DNA from 2 places in the Microbulbifer sp. ABF4_143 genome. Region 2 is predicted to be linked to the other one. Evidence: predicted binding sites of a transcription regulator. Region 2 holds the regulator's gene; the other holds the start of a gene.
What was found. The regulator sigma-54, encoded in region 2, starts transcription at its own class of promoters, with help from an activator protein. The targets are predictions, from matches to a motif close to TGGCACANNNNTTGCNNT.
Positions count from the first base shown of each region.

Region 1: the regulator sigma-54 is predicted to act here: its motif matches at 7,227-7,244, upstream of ACXAF3_RS16730 (NarK family nitrate/nitrite MFS transporter).

Region 1 is NZ_JBSWWT010000027.1:36,315-46,318, forward strand. It holds gene ACXAF3_RS16710 (nitrate reductase) at 1-298, opposite strand, end outside; gene nirD (nitrite reductase small subunit NirD) at 301-672, opposite strand; gene nirB (nitrite reductase large subunit NirB) at 934-3,459, opposite strand; gene ACXAF3_RS16725 (bifunctional protein-serine/threonine kinase/phosphatase) at 3,801-5,564, opposite strand; gene ACXAF3_RS16730 (NarK family nitrate/nitrite MFS transporter) at 5,554-7,029, opposite strand; gene ACXAF3_RS16735 (ANTAR domain-containing response regulator) at 7,314-7,898, opposite strand; gene ACXAF3_RS16740 (Re/Si-specific NAD(P)(+) transhydrogenase subunit alpha) at 8,863-10,004, shown strand, end outside.
Region 2 is NZ_JBSWWT010000019.1:484-10,487, reverse strand. It holds gene ACXAF3_RS14335 (MlaC/ttg2D family ABC transporter substrate-binding protein) at 1-248, opposite strand, end outside; gene ACXAF3_RS14330 (KpsF/GutQ family sugar-phosphate isomerase) at 658-1,629, shown strand; gene ACXAF3_RS14325 (KdsC family phosphatase) at 1,728-2,276, shown strand; gene lptC (LPS export ABC transporter periplasmic protein LptC) at 2,276-2,842, shown strand; gene lptA (lipopolysaccharide transport periplasmic protein LptA) at 2,829-3,386, shown strand; gene lptB (LPS export ABC transporter ATP-binding protein) at 3,459-4,184, shown strand; gene ACXAF3_RS14305 (RNA polymerase factor sigma-54) at 4,378-5,823, shown strand; gene hpf (ribosome hibernation-promoting factor, HPF/YfiA family) at 6,191-6,481, shown strand; gene ptsN (PTS IIA-like nitrogen regulatory protein PtsN) at 6,485-6,946, shown strand; gene rapZ (RNase adapter RapZ) at 7,024-7,905, shown strand; gene ACXAF3_RS14285 (HPr family phosphocarrier protein) at 7,938-8,207, shown strand; gene mgtE (magnesium transporter) at 8,292-9,659, shown strand; gene yjgA (ribosome biogenesis factor YjgA) at 9,685-10,004, shown strand, end outside.

The DNA.
Region 1 (10,004 bases), on a different contig from region 2:
GCTCGGCGATGGTGCGGGAGAATTCCGCAGCCATAAAATCCATCGCGGTTTCCCAATCGCAGTCCTCGCCGTGCAGCCGCGGCCGCAGCAGGCGCCCGCGCTCGCCGAGGGTTTCCGCCAGTGCCGAGCCCTTGACACACAGGCGACCGAAATTGGCCGGGTGCTGCTGGTCGCCGCGCACCGATACGGCATCGCTGCTGCCCTGACTTTGTACTGTCGCGGACACGCCGCAGCCGACGCCGCAGTAGGGGCAGGTGGTACAGGTCCTGTGTGCGCGGAAGCGCTCCGTCGGCGCCATCTTCAGACCGCGTCAATCGCGATACAGACGGTGTCGCCGTCGAGGGCGACCGGGTAGCTGGCCAGGCGTATGTTTCCGTCCTCGATACAGACGCCGTCGCTGAGGCGGAAGTGATGCTTGTAGAGCGGCGACGCAACCGTGAGTTCGCCGTCGAGCTCCGCGATCATACCGCGGGAGATGACTCCGGCTTTTGCGATCGGATCCCAGTTGTCCAGTGCGTAGAGTTGCGGTTCGGCGCCGGGAATAAAAAACAGCGCGACGCTCCTCCTGTCGGAGGCCGAGCCCACGAGGGCGCAGATTCCGGAATCGGCAACCAGATCCGATCGCTGGCAGACTGCCTGCCATTGGCTGTGGTTTACGGCTACTTGGTTCATGCTTTGCTCCTAACTATTGACCCGGCGAACAAATATATCGTCCTGATATATTTGTTCGTCGCCCTTGAAATACTGGCGTAAATACGTGGATTTACTTGCATTTCAAGGGCTCGCGCCAGCCTGCGGCTGGCGGCGGCACATCCTTGTGCCGCGATTGACCCGGCAATATTTATCGCCGGGTTAATAGGCAACGGTATGATTGATTCGTCCTGCCGGCATACGCCGGAACGACGTCGCCATTCCACCCTGTTCAGTACGCGCCTAAGCCGGTTCCGCGATCCTGACGATTTCCTCCTCTCTCGCGGGGCGGGGCTGGCCGCGCTCCTCGACGAAAACAACCTTTTCGTCGGGCTCGTCGCTGTTGACGAACTGGCGGAAGCGCTTGAGCATTTCCGGATCCTCGATGGCGGTCTTCCACTCGCACTGGTAGCTGCCGATGACGTTGGCCATCTGCGCTTCCAGCTCCGGGCAGATTCCCAGCTTGTCGTCGATGATGACTTCGCGCAGGTAGTCCAGGCCGCCCTCCAGGTTTTCCAGCCACACCGAGGTGCGCTGCAGCTTGTCCGCGGTGCGCACATAGAACATCAGGAACCGGTCGATGTATTTGATCAGGGTTTCGTCGTCGAGATCGGTGGCGAAGAGATCCGCGTGGCGCGGGCGCATGCCGCCGTTGCCGCACACGAACAGGTTCCAGCCCTTCTCGGTGGCGATAACGCCGACGTCCTTGCTCTGCGCCTCGGCGCACTCCCGGGTGCAGCCGGACACCGCCATTTTTATCTTGTGCGGTGAGCGCAGCCCCTTGTAGCGGTTCTCGATATCCAGTGCCATCTTGACGCTGTCCTGTACACCGAAGCGGCACCAGGTGCTGCCGACGCAGGACTTAACCGTGCGCAGGGATTTTCCGTAGGCGTGGCCGGTCTCGAAGCCGGCGTCGATCAGTTCGCGCCAGATGTCCGGCAGCTGCTCCAGGCGCGCGCCGAACAGATCCACCCGCTGGCCGCCGGTGATCTTGGTGTAGAGCTTGTATTTTTTCGCCACCTGGCCGAGCACGATCAGCTTGTCCGGGGTAATCTCGCCACCGGGAATACGCGGCACCACCGAATAGCTGCCGTTTTTCTGCATATTGGCCATAAAGGTGTCGTTGGTGTCCTGCAGGCCGACGTGCGGCTTCTCCAGAATGTGCTCGTTCCACAGGGAGGCGAGAATCGAGGCCACCGCCGGCTTGCAGATTTCACAGCCGCGACCGCTGCCGTGCTTTTGCAGCAGCTCGCCGAAGGTTTTGATCTCCTCCACCTGCACTATGTGGAACAGCTCCTGACGGGTGAATGGAAAGTGCGCACAAAGGTGGTTGTTCACTTCCATACCCAGTGCCGCCAGCTCCTCGTCGACGACATTCTTCAGCAGCGCCGCGCAGCCGCCACAGCCGGTGGAGGCTTTGGTTGCGTCCTTCACTTCCGCCAGGGAGCAGCAGCCGCCGGCCACGGCGTCGACTATTTGCCCCTTGCTGACGTTGTGGCAGGAACAGATGGTTGCGGTGGCGGGCAGGGCGCCGGCACCGAGGGCGGGCGCGGCGCCGTCGGCGGCGGGCAGTATCAGCTGTTCCGGATGCTCGGGCAGATCGATATTGTTCAGGTGGTACTGCAGCAGCTGGTCGTAGTCACCGGTATCGCCGACCAGCACCGCGCCGAGTAATTTTTTGCCTTCCCCGTCGGTGATCATGCGCTTGTAGACGCCGCTCTGCTCGTCGATGAAGGTGATGGCCGCGGCGCCCTCGCTGCGGCCGTGGGCGTCGCCGATAGAGCCCACCTGCACGCCGAGCAGTTTCAGTTTGGTGCTCATATCGGCACCGGTAAAACGGGCGTCCTCGCCGCACAGCTGCGCGACTGTGTTGCGGGCCATGGTGTAACCCGGGGCCACCAGGCCGAAGATGCGGTTGTCGTAGAGGGCGCACTCGCCGATGGCGAAAATATTTCCGTCGGACGTGCGGCAGGACTCGTCGATGACGATACCGCCGCGCTCGCCGACTGCCAGGCCGGCGGCCTTGGCGAGCTTGTCCTCCGGGCGAATACCGGCGGAGAAGACGATCAGGTCGGTGAAGAGTTCCCTTTCGCCTTTGAACTGCATACGCAGGCGGCCGTCGACCTCCTCGATCAGCTCGGTGGCGGTACTGGTGTGCACCGTTACACCCAGGTCCTCGATCTTGTTCTTCAGCAGCTCCGAGCCGCCGGCGTCCAGCTGCACCGACATGAGCCCCGGGGCGAACTCCACCACATGGGCCTCGAGCCCCAGCTCGCGCAAGGCGTTGGCCGCCTCCAGTCCCAGCAGACCGCCGCCGACCACGACGCCGGTACTGCCGCCCTCGGCGGCCGCGCGGATCGCATCCAGGTCCTCGATGGTGCGGTAGACGAAGCACTTTTCGTGCTGATGCCCGGGAATCGGCGGCACGAAGGGATAGGAGCCGGTGGCGAGTACCAGGCGGTCGTAGCTTTTTTCGATACCGCTGGCGGAGGTGACGGTTTGCTTTTCCCGGTCGATGGCCACCGCGGCGTCGTTCAGCAGCAGCTCGAAGCCCCAGTCCCTGTATTGTTCGATCTTGCCCATGGCCAGGTCGTCGGCAGAGCGGCCGGCGAAATACTCGGACAGATGCACCCGGTCGTAGGCGGGTCTTGGCTCGGCGCAGAAGACGGTGACGTCGAACAGCGCTTTTTCCGGCCGCGCGGCCAGTTGCTCGAGGAAGTGGTGGCCCACCATGCCGTTGCCGATAACGATGAGTTTTTGCTTAACCATAAGTCTGCCATCTCAATCTGTTTTGTTCGGCAGGGGAGGTGGCGCGGTGGAGTGGCACGGGCGCCTCCTCTTCTGCCGAAGAGTCCGGGCGCCGTTGCCGCGGTTGGAGATAAGTTGTGTTGGTAGTTATTGATATTCAAGGTTTGTGCCAAAGTGAAATCAGCGGTTTTTTCAGGATTTTGGCGATAGACAGGGTTTTGCTTGCGATAAATTGGTGCGCCCGATGGGGTGACTGCCCCCCGACGGTGCCCGCAAGCGGGATTGATGGCAGCAGGGCCGCTACCACCGCCAGCTAATGGCAGAGCCGAAAGCCGGGTACCGATCGCGGCCACCGGCCGCTGCTACAGCAGATACAGCAGGTGCGACAGCAGTGACAGCAGCGCCACCAGTTGCCAGAACAGCAGCGGATTGCGCTCCATCAGTGGCCGAAATTCTTCACGGGTGAACTCCGGGTTCGGCGTCTGCAGGTCGTGTACGAATTCCGACAGCGCCGGGTAGCGGTGGCGCGGGTCCGGCGCGCAGGCCCGCCGCAGGGCGCCGTCTATCCACTCGGGAATATCCTCGCGGCGCTCGCGCACACTGATGTATTGCAGATGGGTGTAGCTCTTCAGTCGGTAGTGACTCAGGCCGGTGCGCTCGCGGTAGGGGTAGCGGCCGGTAAGCAGCTCGTAGGCGATAACGCCCAGGGAGAAGATATCCGAGCGGTGGCTGGGGGTGTCGCCGAAGAAATACTCCGGCGCGGCGTAGTTCTTGCTGCCCGGCGGTGTCTCGTCGCCCAGCTGCAGCCGCTCGCGCAGCCCGGCGCCGTCGGCGCCGCCCAGATCGATCAGCTTCAGGCGGCCGTCCTTTGCCACCATGATGTTTTCCGGCTTCAGGTCGCCGTGCACTATTTCCATGCGCTGCAGCCGGCGAAGCGCGCTGACCAGCTGGCCGATCAGTTCGCGCACCTGCTCCACCGGCGGCTCGGGATTCAGCTGCATCCACTGGCGCAGGTTCTGGCCGTCGATATATTCCAGTGCGTGGTAGAGGAACTGCCGCTGCGCGCGCGGCGGGAATATCCTGACAATACCCGGGTGGTCCAACCGGCGGCCGGTCCACTCCTCGGCGACGAAGCGCTCGATATAGAGGGGGTCGTCGGCGAAGTTGACCGAGGGGGTTTTGAGTACGCGCAGTTCGCCGCTATCGGTATCCCGCGCCAGGTACAGCTGGCTGCGGGGGCTGGCGTGCAGCTCCTGCAATATCAGGTAGCCGTCGATCTTGTGCCCCGGGCGCAGGTCCGGCGGAAAGGGCAGTTGGCGGTTGCGCTCCAGCAGGTCGTCGCCGCTCGGCTCGACCCGGTGCACGCGGCAGACCACTGCGCTCAGGTTGTCATCGGAGCCGCCGGCCAGGGCCACATCCACAAGCGTCTGGGCGGCGGTGTCGCCGCTTTGCCGCAGTATGTTCGCGATGACTTGCGCTGGGACAAAATCGTGTACGCCGTCGCTGGTGATCAGGTAGATATCGCCGGCTTGTAACACCTCGCGGCGGTAGTCCAGCTCGAGATGGGAGTCCATGCCCAGCGCGCGGCTCAGGAAGGTGCGCCCGGGGCCCAGGGCGCGGCTGTGATCGCGGGTCAGGCATTCCAGTGTGCCGTCGCGCAGCCGGTGAATGCGCGAATCGCCGATATGGATCAGGTGGGCGCTGGCCCCCTGCAAAACGACGGCGGAAAAGGTGGTGAGCCAACCCTGGCGGATCTCCCCGCCGGCCCCCTGGCGGTAGAGCCAACTGTTCAGCGACTGCAGCACCCGCGACGCGGCCTGTTTTACCGGCCAGGTTTCCGGCGTGCTGTAGTAGTCGGACAGGAAGCCGCTGATCGCCGCCCGCGCCGCCTCGCCGCCGGCCTCGGCGCTGGCGACGCCGTCGGCGACGGCGGCCAGGGTACCGCGGGCGCGCAGCTCCACCGCATCCGGGTTACAGGCGGCACAGGCGTCGTCGTTGTGGGGGCGCCGGCCGGCACTGGAAGCGCTGGAGACTTCCAGCGCGGGGCGGGCCCGCGGCCCGCTTGAAGCGCCGGGGTCTTCGGTGCGCGACGGCGAAGCGCTCTGCGTTTGCAGGTCAGGCGACATCGATCAGCGACACGCTGCCGTCGGGCATGATTTCGGCCATCTGTCCCTGCGGCTCCTCCATCAGCAGCAGTACCGCGAAGCCGAGCAAGGCGGTGGCGGCGATGACCAGAAAGAAGGTCTGGTAGGACACCAGACTCAGCACCGTCAGGTAGAAGACGGCTCCGACATTGCCGTAGGCGCCGGTCATTCCGGCGATCTGGCCGGTCAGGCGGCGCTTGATCAGCGGTACCACGGCGAATACGGCCCCCTCGCCGGCCTGCACGAAGAAGGAGCACAGCATGGCCGCGCCCACCGCCAGATACAGGGGCCAGGAGGCCGAGATCAGGCTCATCAGGAAATAGCCCGCGGCGAGGCCGGCGACCAGTATCAGCAGCGTCGGTTTGCGCCCGAAGCGGTCACTGAACAGGCCGCCCGCCGGGCGCGATACCAGGTTCATGAAGGCGTAGGCACTGCCGAGCAGGCCGGCCTTGACCGGATCCAGGGTGAATGTCTCGGAAAAAAACAGCGGCAGCATGGAGACCACCGCCAGTTCGGAGCCAAAGGTGGCGAAATAGAGCAGATTCAGCACCGCGACCTGCTTGAATTTGTAGCGGTGCATCGGTGCCGGCGGATTGCGGAACACCTCGCGGTTGATGCTGTAAGTTTTTTTGGCGTCCAGGACGTAGAGTAGTGCCAGGCCGCCGTAGATCAGCGCGGCCCAGAATTCGGAGATGATGCCGACACCGGCGGACAGCTTCCAGGTCAGCAGTGCCAGCGCCGCGTACAGCGGGATTTTCATCACCAGCAGCAGCGCGAAGTCCCCGGGGCTGGTCACTTCCATCGCGCCGATTCTTTTCGGCTTGAAATAGGTGGAGCCCTTGGGGGTATCGGTGACCGAGAAATAGTAGACCAGGCTGTAGACCAGTGCGATGGCGCCGGTCAGGCCTATGGCCCAGCGCCAGCCCTCATTTCCCGGTGTGTCGCCGCCGAAAATCAGTGCGATGGTGGGCAGGCTCATGGCCGCGGCGGCGGAGCCGAAATTGCCCCAGCCGCCGTAAATGCCCTCGGCGGTGCCCAGTTGTCGTGCCGGAAACCATTCGGACACCATGCGGATACCCACCACGAAACCGGCGCCGATAAAGCCGAGCAGGAAGCGGCCGAGGGCCGCTTGCACGAAGTTGTCGGCGAGCGCGAACAGGAAGCAGGGCAGGCTGCCGACGGCGAGCAGCAGGGAAAAGGTCAGGCGCGGGCCGTATTTGTCGGTCAGCATACCGATCACGATACGCGCGGGAATCGTCAGGGCCACGTTCAGGATCAACAGGGTTTTCACCTGATCCGGACTCAGCGACAGGCTCTCGGCGATGGAGAGCAGCAGCGGCGCATGGCTGAACCAGGCAAAGAAACAGATAAAAAAGGCCACCCAGGTCAGGTGAAGAACTTTGGTTTTCCCGCGGAAGGAAAACAGGTTCAGGGTATCACTGGACATGTTTATTTCCCCTTGTGGATTTGTCGCGGGCACAAAAAAAGCCCACGGGGCGGTTTATCCGCTGCCGGTGGACTTCGTTGTCCGTTCAATAATTTTTCGGGGGCCAGCCAATCCGTATCCGCTTGAATAGGGGGTTGGCGACCGCATTAAAGAAAGTGTCTATCAGGCCGCTGAAAGATACTTTTTCAGCAAGTTGCCATTCAAATTGCGTGCCATCATTTCCGTTCGCGTGGCGATATGCGCGCAGCCGCGATTCTGGCTGCGGGTGGCGCTGTGTGCTCTCTTCAGTGTCCGGCCTGAAAATACTGAATGATCTGCTCCGCCACCTCGCGCATGGTGGTATTGCTGCGCATGGCCAGGCTGCGCAGCGTCTTGTGGGCGGCGGCCTCGCCCAGCTCCTTCTTTGCCATCAGCAGGCCCTTGGCCCGTTCTATGGCCTTGCGGTCGTCCAGCTGCTGCCGGGCGCGCGCGAGGGATTCGCGCAGCTGCTGAAGCTGGCGGAAGCGGGCCAGGGCCATGACGATCGCGGTCTGTACCCGCTCCGCGCTTATGCCCTCCGCCATATAGGCGCTGACTCCGGAGGCCAGCGCGCGGCCGATAAAGTCCGCATCGCCACCGCTGGCAAACAGGGCTACCGGGATGGGAGCCTGGCGGTCGAGCACCGCCAGGCCCTCGAGCAGATCCGGGTCCGGAGCCCCCATATCGATCAGCAGCAGATCCGGTCTGTGCCTTTCCACCCGGTACAGCAGCCCCTCGGCACTGTCGAGCTGTGCCAGTAGGCGGTGGCCTGCTGCGCGCAGCCGTTCGCACACAGCCCGCACGTGCTCTGTCCGGCCGCCGACCAGTATGATGTCGAGGGGGTTGTCCATCTCTGCGCGCTTTTCAGGAAGTTTGCCCGGGGATAACAGCGGTCGCGTCGCCGCGAAACCGGGTTTTCCCGCCATTCATACAATCAAGAGCTGTGCCAAGTGCAAAAGTGGACTCCTATGTGACTGACGCCGCGGCTTTCGGGCGATGGTGACGCCTTAGGAACCTCTGAATAACTCCATAGCCTCTCTGCGGGCCCTGAAGCGTGCAGATGCAAGGCGCAGCTCGCAGCGAATGGCCCGGCCCTTTGCAAGAGCTGCAACGCCGCAGATGCATGCTTCAGGGCCCGCCCCGCGGGGCTTTCAGAGCGATCCACACTCTGCGTTGCGACTTTTTGAAAGGTCTGGACATTCCTACAAAGTCGCGCCTTGATTGTGAACCGCTCTGAAAGCCAGAGAGGCCATGGAGTTATTCAGAGGTTCCCTTAGTATCGATACCGCCATTGCAGTGCGCTTCACGGTCCGGGCGGGCGGCCGCACGGCGCTGGTGCATCGGTTTCTGTGGCGGCCTGTTTTTGGTGCGCGGTGACATCCGGGTCCGCCGACCGGCGGCGCGTACCGCCCGGTCGCAAAGCGCATGGGCCGTGTCGCCACCGGGGATCCGGGTTGGGTGTGGAGTCATTTCGCGCCAATTTCCGGCGCTGACCTGCATCTGGAAGGCGAAAATTTTCTGCGCAATCAGTTACAGTTGTAACCAGGGGCGCTCGCCCGTATCGCAGCGCTTGTGCTGTCGGAGTTATAGGCAGAAGCTAATTTCGTTATTGATAATTCTTATATCGTTGATCGACTAATTTCCTTTTAATAGCTTCCCGCTGCGTATAGAATTTTTTTCTGCTTCCGTATGCGGCAGACCCATATAATTCTTCCAACAGGGGGTTCTGCAGCAGGGAGTGCGAAAAGTGGTGTTCGATCTATAAGCAGTATTCGATATATAAATAGAAATCTACCTTACCGAGGGAGCATAGCGGTGATCATAGCCATTCCGAGAGAGACCGCACCGGGGGAGGCGCGGGTAGCGGCAACTCCCGACAGCGTGAAGCGTTTGCGCGATCTGGGTTTTTCCGTCGCGGTTGAAAAAGGCGCGGGCGCAGCGGCCAGTTTTACCGACGCGGCCTACGCAGAAGCCGGAGCCGAAATCCGCGGCGATATCAAAAGCTGCCTGCAGGACGCCGGCCTGGTGCTCAAGGTGCAGGCCCCCAGCGACGAGGAGCTGGCACTGATCCCCGAGGGCGCCACCCTGGTCGCCTTCCTGAAGCCGGCACAGAATCCCGAGCTGTTGCAGAAACTCGCCGAGCGGAAGATCAATGCGCTCGCGGTGGAGTCCATTCCCAGAATTTCCCGCGCGCAAAAAATGGATGCGCTCAGTTCCATGGCCAATATCGCCGGCTATCGCGCGGTGATCGAGGCGGCGCACAACTTCGGTCGTTTCTTTACCGGGCAGATCACCGCCGCCGGCAAGATTCCGCCGGCCAAGGTGCTGGTGATCGGCGCCGGCGTGGCCGGCCTTTCCGCCATCGGCACCGCCAAGGGTATGGGGGCGGTGGTGCGCGCCTTTGACACCCGCGCCGAGGTGCGCGAGCAGGTGGAGTCCATGGGAGCGGAGTTCCTCACCGTGGAGATAGAGGAGGAGGGCTCCGGCCAGGGCGGTTACGCCAAGGAGATGTCGAAGGAGTTTATCGAGGCCGAGATGGCGCTGTTCCGCGAACAGGCCAAAGAGGTGGATATCGTTATCACCACCGCGCTGATCCCCGGCAAGCCGGCGCCCAAGCTGTGGCTCGCGGATATGGTCGACAGCATGGCCGAGGGCTCGGTGGTTGTGGACCTGGCCGCGGAGATGGGCGGCAACTGCGACTACACGGTGGCCGATGAAAAAGTCGTGAAAAACGGTGTGACCATTATCGGTTACACCAATCTGCCGAGCCGTGCCGCGACCCAGTCCTCCAGTCTCTACGCGACCAACCTGGCGCACCTGCTCAGCGAACTGGCGCCGGAGAAAAACGGCGAGATCAATATCAACTTCGACGACGAAGTGATCCGCGGCGCGACAGTGGTCAAGGGTGGCGAAATTACCTGGCCGCCGCCCCCGCCCAAGATTTCGGCGCAGCCGAA
Region 2 (10,004 bases):
AAATCGAAATCCACCACCGGCGTCAGCACACTGTCCACGGCGCTGTAGTAGCGCTGCGGATCCGAATTCAGGTATTGGGCATTGGCTCGGATCACCCCCAGCAGGTTCTGGGACACCCCTTCGATCATCGTGTAGGGATTCTGGGCAGCATTCGCGGACGGGACCCAGGCGGACACCAGCAGGGCGCAGAGGGCGAGCTTCATCCACTGCAAAAGACCCAGCCGACCATTCAATGACGATACGTTCACAAAGTTTCTCCCATTGGCAAATCGTTCCTTGGACGCACATGGTGCAATTAAGTGCCATGGCGACGCCGGATATTTCGGCGTTCCGCCCCGGGTTCGCAGACCTGTAGATCATCCACTGAGCGACAGAGCTGACAGAGGCGGCGGCAGACTATACCATGGCCGGCGTTCAATAGCGTGGCCGCCCATCACAGGCAAACTGCCGCCTGCCGCGCCGTGGGGCGGATTTCACGGAATTCAACATTCCTATAGACAGCAGATAGAGATTAGCACGCCGCAAGGCAGGCGGATTCGCGCCCGTGAGCCGCTCCCCGGGCCGCGCCCCGCTTCAGCGGAGCTCCGCCGGCGACCGGCGCCACATGCGAAATCTCTACACTCAATAGAAGTAGAAGCGGAAAACTAGAGACACCCAATGACCCAGGACCTGATTTTGCAAGCGGGGCGCCGCACTGTACTGATGGAAACAGAGGCCGTGGCCGCGCTGGAAACCAGAATCAACGACGAATTCAAGCGCGCCTGCGAACTGATCCTGCAGTGCCGCGGGCGCACCATCGTCACCGGCATGGGCAAGTCCGGCCATATCGGCCGCAAGATCGCCGCCACCCTGGCCAGCACCGGCACGCCGAGCTTCTTCGTACACCCGGGCGAGGCCAGCCACGGCGACCTGGGCATGATTACCCGGGACGACCTGGTCATCGCCATCTCCAACTCCGGTTCCTCCGCGGAAGTGCTGACCCTGCTGCCACTGCTGAAGCGCCTCGGCATTCCGATGATCAGCATGACCGGCAAGGCGGACTCCCCCCTGGCCCAGGCCGCCGATGTCAACCTGGATATCGCCGTGGAAACCGAGGCCTGCCCCCTGGGCCTGGCCCCCACCTCTTCCACCACCGTGACCCTGGTGATGGGCGACGCCCTGGCGGTTGCACTGCTGGAGGCGCGCGGCTTTACCGCCGAAGACTTCGCCTTCTCCCACCCGGGCGGCGCCCTCGGCCGCCGACTGCTGCTGAAGGTGGAAGACGTAATGCACTCCGGCGACGAGCTGCCGCAGGTATTCCCGGAAACCCTGCTGTCCAAGGCGCTGCTGGAGATGACCAGCAAGGGCTTCGGCATGACGACGGTGGTCGACCACAAGGGCACCCTGCTCGGCGTCTTCACCGACGGCGACCTGCGCCGGGTGATCGACCACAAGGTGGAACTGGACAAGGCCACGATGGAGGAGGTCATGAGCCGCCGCCCGAAGACCGTCTCCTCGGAGACCCTGGCCGCAGAGGCGCTGCGCATCATGGAGGATCACAAGATCACCGCGCTGGTGGTCGAGGACGAGGCGCACCACCCGGTCGGTGTACTGCATATGCACGATATACTGCGCGCCGGCGTGATTTGATCCGGCAGCGCCGTTGGTGGACGCGTTGCGCCTGTCCACCCTACGACTGAAACACGATACGAAGGCGCTGCCGCCCCGAAAGCCGTTAAGGACAATCCGTGACCACAGAAGAAAAACTCAACCAAGCCCTGAAAAAAGTCCGCTGGCTGGCGCTGGACGTCGACGGCGTGCTGACCGACGGCAAGCTCTATTTCGACAACAGCGGCAATGAGCTGAAGACCTTCAATACGCTGGACGGCCACGGCATCAAGATGCTGCAGAAATCCGGTGTGCGCGTGGCGATCATCACCGGCCGGCGCAGCGCCGTGGTCGAGCGCCGCGCCCACGACCTTGGCGTCAGCAAGCTGATCCAGGGCCGCGAGGACAAGTTTACCGCGCTGCAGGAACTGTTTGCCGACGAGCCCTGCCGCCTCGAGGATATCGCCTTTGTCGGCGACGACTACCCGGACCTGCTGGTGATGACCCGCGTCGGCTGCCCCATCTCGGTCCCCAACGCCGCGCCGCCGGTGCGCGAGCGCGCCCTGTGGGTCACGCAGGCCCGCGGCGGCGAGGGCGCGGTGCGCGAGGTGTGCGACCGCATCATGCAGGCCCAGGGCACCTTCGACGCCGCACTGGCCCCCTATATCGCCTCCGACGGAGAAGACTGATGCGCACATGGCTGCCCCTGGTCATCGTCGTGCTGCTGATCAGCGCCGGGCTCTGGTTCGCCGAGAGCCCGCCGCCGCAGCTGCTCGGCAAAAAACCGACTCCCCAGGAGCAAAAGCGCGCCGCCGACCTGGTGATCCACGACGCCAGGACGCGCCACTTCAACGAAGAGGGTACCCTCGCCTACCGCGTGGACGCCGAAAAGATCACCTACTTCCAGTTCGAGCGCCGCGACCGCGCCGACCTGACCGAGCCGCGCATCCTCTTCTACCAGGAGCACCAGCCGAAATGGCGCACCGAGTCCCGCAGCGGCGTCGCCCACAACAACGGCGAGCGCGTCGTACTGCGCGGTGACGTGAAAGTCACCGAACTTCCGGCGCCCGGCGGCATCAGACTGGATACCCAGGCCATCACCATCGAGCCCCGCGAGGAATACGCCGAGACGGACAAAGTTGTTACCATTACCGCCGGCCCGAACATCACCACCGGCAAAGGCCTGCGCGCCTTCCTGAAGGAAGACCGGGTGGAAATCCTCTCCGACGTTAAGAGCAGCTATGAAACCGAGTAACCCAAGCCGCCACCTGCGCCGCTACCTGGCGCCCATCGCCGCCATGCTGCTCCTGGGCGCCCAGGCCCAGGCGCTGCCGGACGACCGCGAACAGCCGATCAAGGTGCAGGCCAAACACCTGCAGGCCGACCGCGGCAAGAACCTGTCCGTCTACAGCGGCAATGTGGTCATCACCCAGGGCTCGCTGCAGATCCGCGCCGACCGCGTCGAAGTGCACGGCAACGCCGCCGGCGAGATCAGCCGCGTAATCGCCACCGGCAAGCCGGCGCACTTCCAGCAGCAGGTGCAGCAGAGCCAGAACCCGGTCAAGGCGCGGGCCCGGCGCATCGAGTTCACCGTCAGCTCCGACGAGCTGCACCTGACCGGCGACGCCCATGTGGACCGCGACGGCAACACCCTGACCGCGGAGAAGATCGACTACGACCTGAACAGCGAACAGATGCAGGCCCACGGACAATCCGGCGAAGGCCGCGTGGAAATGATCTGGAAGCCGGAAAAGAAAACCGGCAACCAGCAGAGCGGCGAGACCCAGCGGGACCAGTAGCGCACGACCAAGCATCCAACAGGCGCGGGGCGAACCCGCCAGCGCCGCACAGACAGAATTCGGAACACAAGTATGCCAACGCTGAAAGCGTTACACCTCGCCAAACAGTACAAGAAGCGAAAGGTGGTCCAGGACGTATCCGTCAGCGTGACCAACGGCCAGGTGGTCGGCCTGCTCGGCCCCAACGGCGCCGGCAAGACCACCTGTTTTTATATGATCGCCGGCCTGGTGCAGGCGGACGCCGGACAGGTGCTGATCGACGGCGAGGACATCACCCGCCTGTCCATGCACGGTCGCGCGCGCAAGGGTATCGGCTACCTGCCCCAGGAGGCCTCGGTCTTCCGCCGCCTGTCGGTGCGCGACAACATCCTCGCCATCCTCGAGACGCGCAAGGACCTGTCCCGCGCCGAGCGGCTGCAGCGGGCGACGGAACTGCTGCAGGAGTTCAATATCACCCATATCGAGAACAGCCTCGGCATGGCCCTGTCCGGCGGCGAGCGCCGCCGTGTGGAAATAGCCCGCGCCCTGGCCACGGACCCCAACTTCGTGCTGCTGGACGAACCCTTCGCCGGCGTGGACCCGATATCGGTCAACGATATCAAGCAGATCATCCGCCACCTGCGCGACCGCGGTATCGGCGTGCTGATCACCGACCACAATGTGCGCGAGACGCTGGATATCTGCGAGACCGCCTATATCGTCAGCGAGGGCCACATCATCGCCGCCGGCACTCCCGCGGAAGTGCTCGCCAACCAGCAGGTGCGCGAGGTGTATTTGGGACACGAATTTACCATTTAGCGCCATTCCACCCTTCCGGTCACCCATTCCCGGCGGTGACCGGAACTCCATCACCTTCCGGCAGATCCTGCCACAATTTCCCGCTGCAACTTCGGCACACTTATTGCTTGTAATCACCCGGCCAGAAGGTTAGTCTGCTGCGTCTTGGATATTTAGACGAATCATCCGCCACCCTGGTCTGCAGTCCCCAGATATGAAGCAGTCTCTCCAGCTAAAGCTCGGCACCCAGCTGACGATGACGCCCCAGCTGCAACAGGCGATCCGCCTGCTGCAGCTGTCGACACTGGACCTGCAGCAGGAGGTCCAGTCGGCGCTGGACAGCAACCCGCTGCTGGAGGTGGACGGCGAGGAGTACACCGCGCCCGAGTCCGTCGGGGAGCAGCTCCCGGAACAGGCCGCCGCCAACGACGACCCGCAGGGCGGCGAAGCGGACGGCGAGAGCGACTGGAGCCAGGACATCCCCGACGAGCTCCCCGTGGACACCCGCTGGGACGATATCTACAGCGGCGGCAGCTACACTGGCGACGGCGACGAGCTCGCCCTGGAACAGCGCAACGCCGCCCCCGACAGCCTGCAGGACCACCTGCTGTGGCAGCTCAACCTCACCACCCTCAGCGAACGCGACAAGCTGATCGGCGAGAACCTGATCGACGGCATAGCGCCGAGCGGCTTCCTGGAAACCCCACTGGCCGAAATTGCCGCGGCGACCGGTGCGGAGGAGGACGAAATCCTCACCGTACTCAAGACCATTCAGCAGTTCGAGCCCGCCGGCTGCGGCGCCCGCGACCTGCGCGAGAGCCTGCTGCTACAGCTGCGCCAACTGCCGGCCGGCACCCCCTGGCTCGCGCAGGCGCAGGCGGTGGTCGAGCGGCACCTGGACCTGCTCGGCAAGCGCGACTTCCGCAGCCTCAGCCGCCGCACGCGTCTGAACGAGGCCCAACTGGGGGAGGTGGTGCGCCTGATCCAGACTCTGACCCCCTATCCCGGCGAGGCCTTCGGCGGCGAGGAACCGCAGTATGTGGTGCCCGACATCATCGTCAGCCGCAGGGAGCAGCGCTGGCTGGTGGAACTGAATCCGGAGACCACCCCGAGGCTGCGCATCAACGGCGACTACGCGGCGCTGATCCGGCGCGCCGACAACTCCCGCGATAACAACTTCCTGCGCGACCACCTGCAGGAGGCGCGCTGGTTCCTGAAGAGTCTGCAGAGCCGCAACGAAACCCTGCTCAAGGTCGCATCGAGTATCGTCGAGAAGCAGCAGGGCTTTTTCGAGCTGGGTCCCGAGGCGATGAAACCCATGGTGCTGGCGGATATTGCCGAGACCATCGGCATGCACGAATCCACCGTTTCCCGGGTCACCACGCAGAAATACATGCTGACCCCACGCGGTGTCTTCGAGCTCAAGTACTTCTTCTCCAGCCACGTCAGCACCGACTCCGGCGAAGACGCCTCCTCCACCGCCATCCGCGCGATGATCCGCAAACTGATCGACGCCGAGCCGCCGCGCAAGCCGCTGTCCGACAACAAGATCACCCAGGAACTGGACAAACAGGGCATCAAGGTGGCGCGGCGCACCGTGGCCAAGTACCGCGAGTCCATGGGCATCCCCTCCTCCAGCGAGCGCAAGCGACTGGTTTGATTCGGGACGAGGGTTCACCGAAACGTGACGCGAAGGCGGTGATGCCGGGGGCCGTTTGCGGGACCTTTCACGGCCAGGGATGGCCGCGGAGAGCGTACAGGGACGTATTCACAGCGTGTCCCACAAAGGGCCCCCGGCAGCAGCGCCGCCCGCCGAATCGCATACGAAGCGCAAAGCGGACCCGCTACAGCGCCATCCATGACCAGACAAGAACTCCCAGTCACAAATTGATGGACGCCCAATGGCACCCCTTGCACGACCGATACTCAAACTTTGAGTGTATCCTTCCATTCTGGCGCACTTCCTAGTAGGGTTGCCGCCCAAACGGGGGGCGCCGCCAAGCGATGCTCTCGATAAGGAGAAGTCCATGCAGATCAACATTAGTGGTCACCACGTCGATGTAACTCCGCCCATCCGCGATTACTGCGAGACCAAGCTGGAAAAACTCTCCCGACACTACGACAACATCACCACCGCCCAGGTCATCCTGTCGGTGGAAAAACTGATCCAGAAAGCCGAGGCCGTGGTCCATATCAACGGGCACGATCTCTGCGCCGGCTCCGAAGACAAAGACATGTATGCGGCCATAGACGCCGTCACGGACAAGCTGGATCGCCAACTGAAAAAATACAAAGAGAAGTTGCAGAACCACCGCTGAACTATGACATTGGAAGCATTACTCTCTCCCCGCCTGAGTCTCTGTCACCTGGCGGGGAGCAGCAAAAAGAAACTGCTGCTCAATATTGCCCAGGCCATCGCCGAACAATATCCACAACACGACGCCGACACCACCTTCAACCAGCTGATTGCCCGCGAGCGCCTAGGCTCCACCGGCATCGGCGACGGCGTGGCCATTCCCCACTGCCGCCTGCCCGGCTGCGAACGTCCGATCGGTGTGCTCTGCACCACCGAGCCCGCCATCGACTTCGACGCCGCCGACCGCCAACCGGTGGACCTTCTGTTCGCGCTGCTGGTGCCGGAGGACGCCGAACAGGAGCACCTGGAGACCCTGGCGGAAATCGCCGCCCTCTTCTCCGACAGCCGGGTAAGGGAAAAACTGCGCCAGGCGCAGAGCGGCGACGAACTCTACGCCCTCGCCATCGACAGTGCCGCCGCGGCCTGATCGGTGGCCGGCCGTGCAGGTTTGACAACAGTCCCTTATCATTGGTCACCGACCACTAACCACTGATCGCTCCCACTATGCGCCTAGTGATTATCAGCGGCCGCTCCGGCTCCGGAAAAAGCTCCGCCCTGCAATTGCTGGAGGATGTCGGCTTCAACTGCATCGACAACCTGCCCGCCAGCCTGCTGCCGGAACTGGTCAAGCGGGCGCGCGAACAGCCGCAGGCCGACAGCCCCCAGAGCGCGCTCGGCAGCCCGCGCCTGGCGCTCGGCATCGACGCCCGCAACCTGTGGCAGGATGTCCAGCAGGCCCCGGCCGTAATCGAATCCCTGCGCGCGAGCGGCATCCAGTGCGACGTGATTTACCTGGATGCGCGCTCGCCGGTGCTGGTGCAGCGCTTCAGCGAGACCCGCCGCAAACACCCGCTCTCCGACAACCGCACCCACCTGCTCGAAGCCCTGAACCGGGAAAAAGAGCTGCTGGCCCCCATCTCCGCCATGGCCGATCTGGTCATAGACACCAGCAGCCTCAGCCTGCACCAGCTGCGCGACCTGGTCAAAACCCGCGTGGTGGGCGACGGCTCCGAGGGCATGGCAATCCTGTTCCAATCCTTCGGCTTCAAACACGGCGTGCCGGTGGACGCGGACCTGGTGTTCGACCTGCGCTGCCTGCCCAACCCCTACTGGGTCGCGGAGCTGCGCCAGAAGACCGGCCTGGACCCGGAGGTGATCGAGTTCCTGCGCACCCACCCGGAGACCGCCGACATGGAGCGGGACATCAGCGAATTCCTGCAGCGCTGGCTGCCCTCCTACCAGAAGAGCAACCGCAGCTACACCTGCGTCTCGATCGGCTGCACCGGCGGCCGCCACCGCTCCGTGTATATGGTGGAACAGCTGGCCGAGCGGTTTTCCAGCCAGTTCGACAATGTGCAGGTCCGCCACCGCGAACAGCAGAAATAAGCCCACCAGCAAGCCGGAACAGTCGACGCCCCATGCAGAAGAGCCGCCTCCAGATCATCAACAAGCTGGGCCTGCACGCCCGCGCCGCGAGCAAATTCGCACAGACCTCGGCCCGCTTCTCCGCCGATATCAAGGTGCACTGCAACGGTAAATGCGTGGACGGCAAGAGCGTCATGGCGCTGATGCTGCTGGCCGCCGGCAAGGGCACTGAACTGGAACTGGAAGTCGACGGCCGCGACGAAGACGCCGCCCTCAGCGCCATCAGCGAACTGGTCGCAGACCGCTTCGGCGAAGCCGAGTAACCACCGCAGTGGAGAGCGACCGGGGATCGGCATAGAATCCCCCCTCGCCACTAACCACCACCATCCACCCACAAAGGAAACGCCGTGTCCAATACTCCCCCAGCAGAAATCAAGTTCCGCACACAGAACCAGCTGGGGGAGTTGTTCGCCGCGCTCGACAGCGGCACCGGGCGCGAAGTGCGGCGCATGCTCGCCACCCTGACACCGCAGAGCATCGCCCAGCTGCTGGAGAGCTCGCCGCCGCGTATCCGCCAGGTGCTGTGGAAGCTGATCGACACCGAGATCGAGGGCGAGGTCCTGCAGGAGCTCACCGACGAGGTGCAGAGCCAGATACTGGCCACCATGGACACCGAGCAGATGGTGGCGGTGATGGAGGGCCTCGACGCCGACGACGTGGCGGATATCCTGCAGCAGCTGCCGGAAAGGGTCATGGCGGAAGTGCTCTCCGCGATGAGCGAGACGGACCGCGCGCGGGTCGAGAGTGTGCTCGCCTACGACGAGGAGACCGCCGGCGGCCTGATGGACACGGACACAGTGTCCGTGCGCCCCAACCTGACCCTGGACGTGGTGCTGCGCTACCTGCGCCGCCACGAGCAGCTGCCCGAATCCACCGACAGCCTGTTCGTCGTCAACCGCCGGGGCCAGTACATTGGCGTGCTGCCGCTGTCCAAGCTGCTCACCACAGACCCGTCGGTGACCGTGCGCGAGGTGGTCAATACCGACGTGGAGCCGATTCCGGCGGACATGCCCGACACCGAGGTGGCGCGTCTGTTTGAGAAGTACGACTGGATCACCGCGCCGGTGGTGGACGAGGAAAACCGCCTGCTCGGACGCATCACCATCGACGACGTGGTCGACGTGATCCGCGAGGGCGCGGATCACTCGCTGATGAGCCTCGCCGGCCTCGACGAGGAGGAGGACACCTTCGCGCCGGTCAGGCGCACCGCGCGGCGCCGCGCCCTGTGGCTCGGCATCAACCTGCTCACCGCGCTGCTCGCCTCCTGGGTCATCAGCCTGTTCCAGGGCACCCTCGACAAGGTGGTGGCGCTCGCGGTGCTGATGCCGATAGTGGCCAGCATGGGCGGCGTCGCCGGCAGCCAGACGCTGACCGTCGTGATCCGCGGCATGGCCCTCGGCCAGATAGGCAGGAGCAACCTCAGCTGGCTGCTGTCGCGCGAGCTGGGCTCCGGCGCGCTGAACGCGCTGCTGTGGTCCCTGGTGATGGGCGCCATCGCCGCCCTCTGGTTCGGCGACGAGCGCATCGCGATCATCATTGTCGCCGCGATGGTCATCAACCTGCTGACCGCCGCCCTGGCCGGAGCGATACTGCCGGTGGCGCTGCGGGCCATGCGCATAGACCCGGCCCTGGCCGGCGGCGTGGCACTGACCACTGTCACCGACGTGGTGGGCTTTATGTCCTTCCTGGGCCTGGCCACTTGGTATTTTGGCTAGAACGAACACTTCGTAGGAGCGGCCCATGGCCGCGAACGATGTCGGGGTGTACCTCAAGTCTGATCGCGGCCATGGGCCGCTCCTACGGGTCATCAATTGGATACAGAAGATGCAGGATTACGACGATTTCGAAGAAGAGCTGCCGAAGAGCAAGACCAGGGTCAAACAGGAGATGCACCAGCTGCAGGACCTGGGCAAACAGCTGACCGAGCTCGGCAAGGCGCAGCTGGCGGAAGTGCCGCTGGACGAGGATCTGCGCGAGGCGATAGACACACTGCACCGCATCAAGTCCAACGAGGCGCGCCGGCGCCAGCTGCAGTATATCGGCAAGCTGATGCGCAGCGC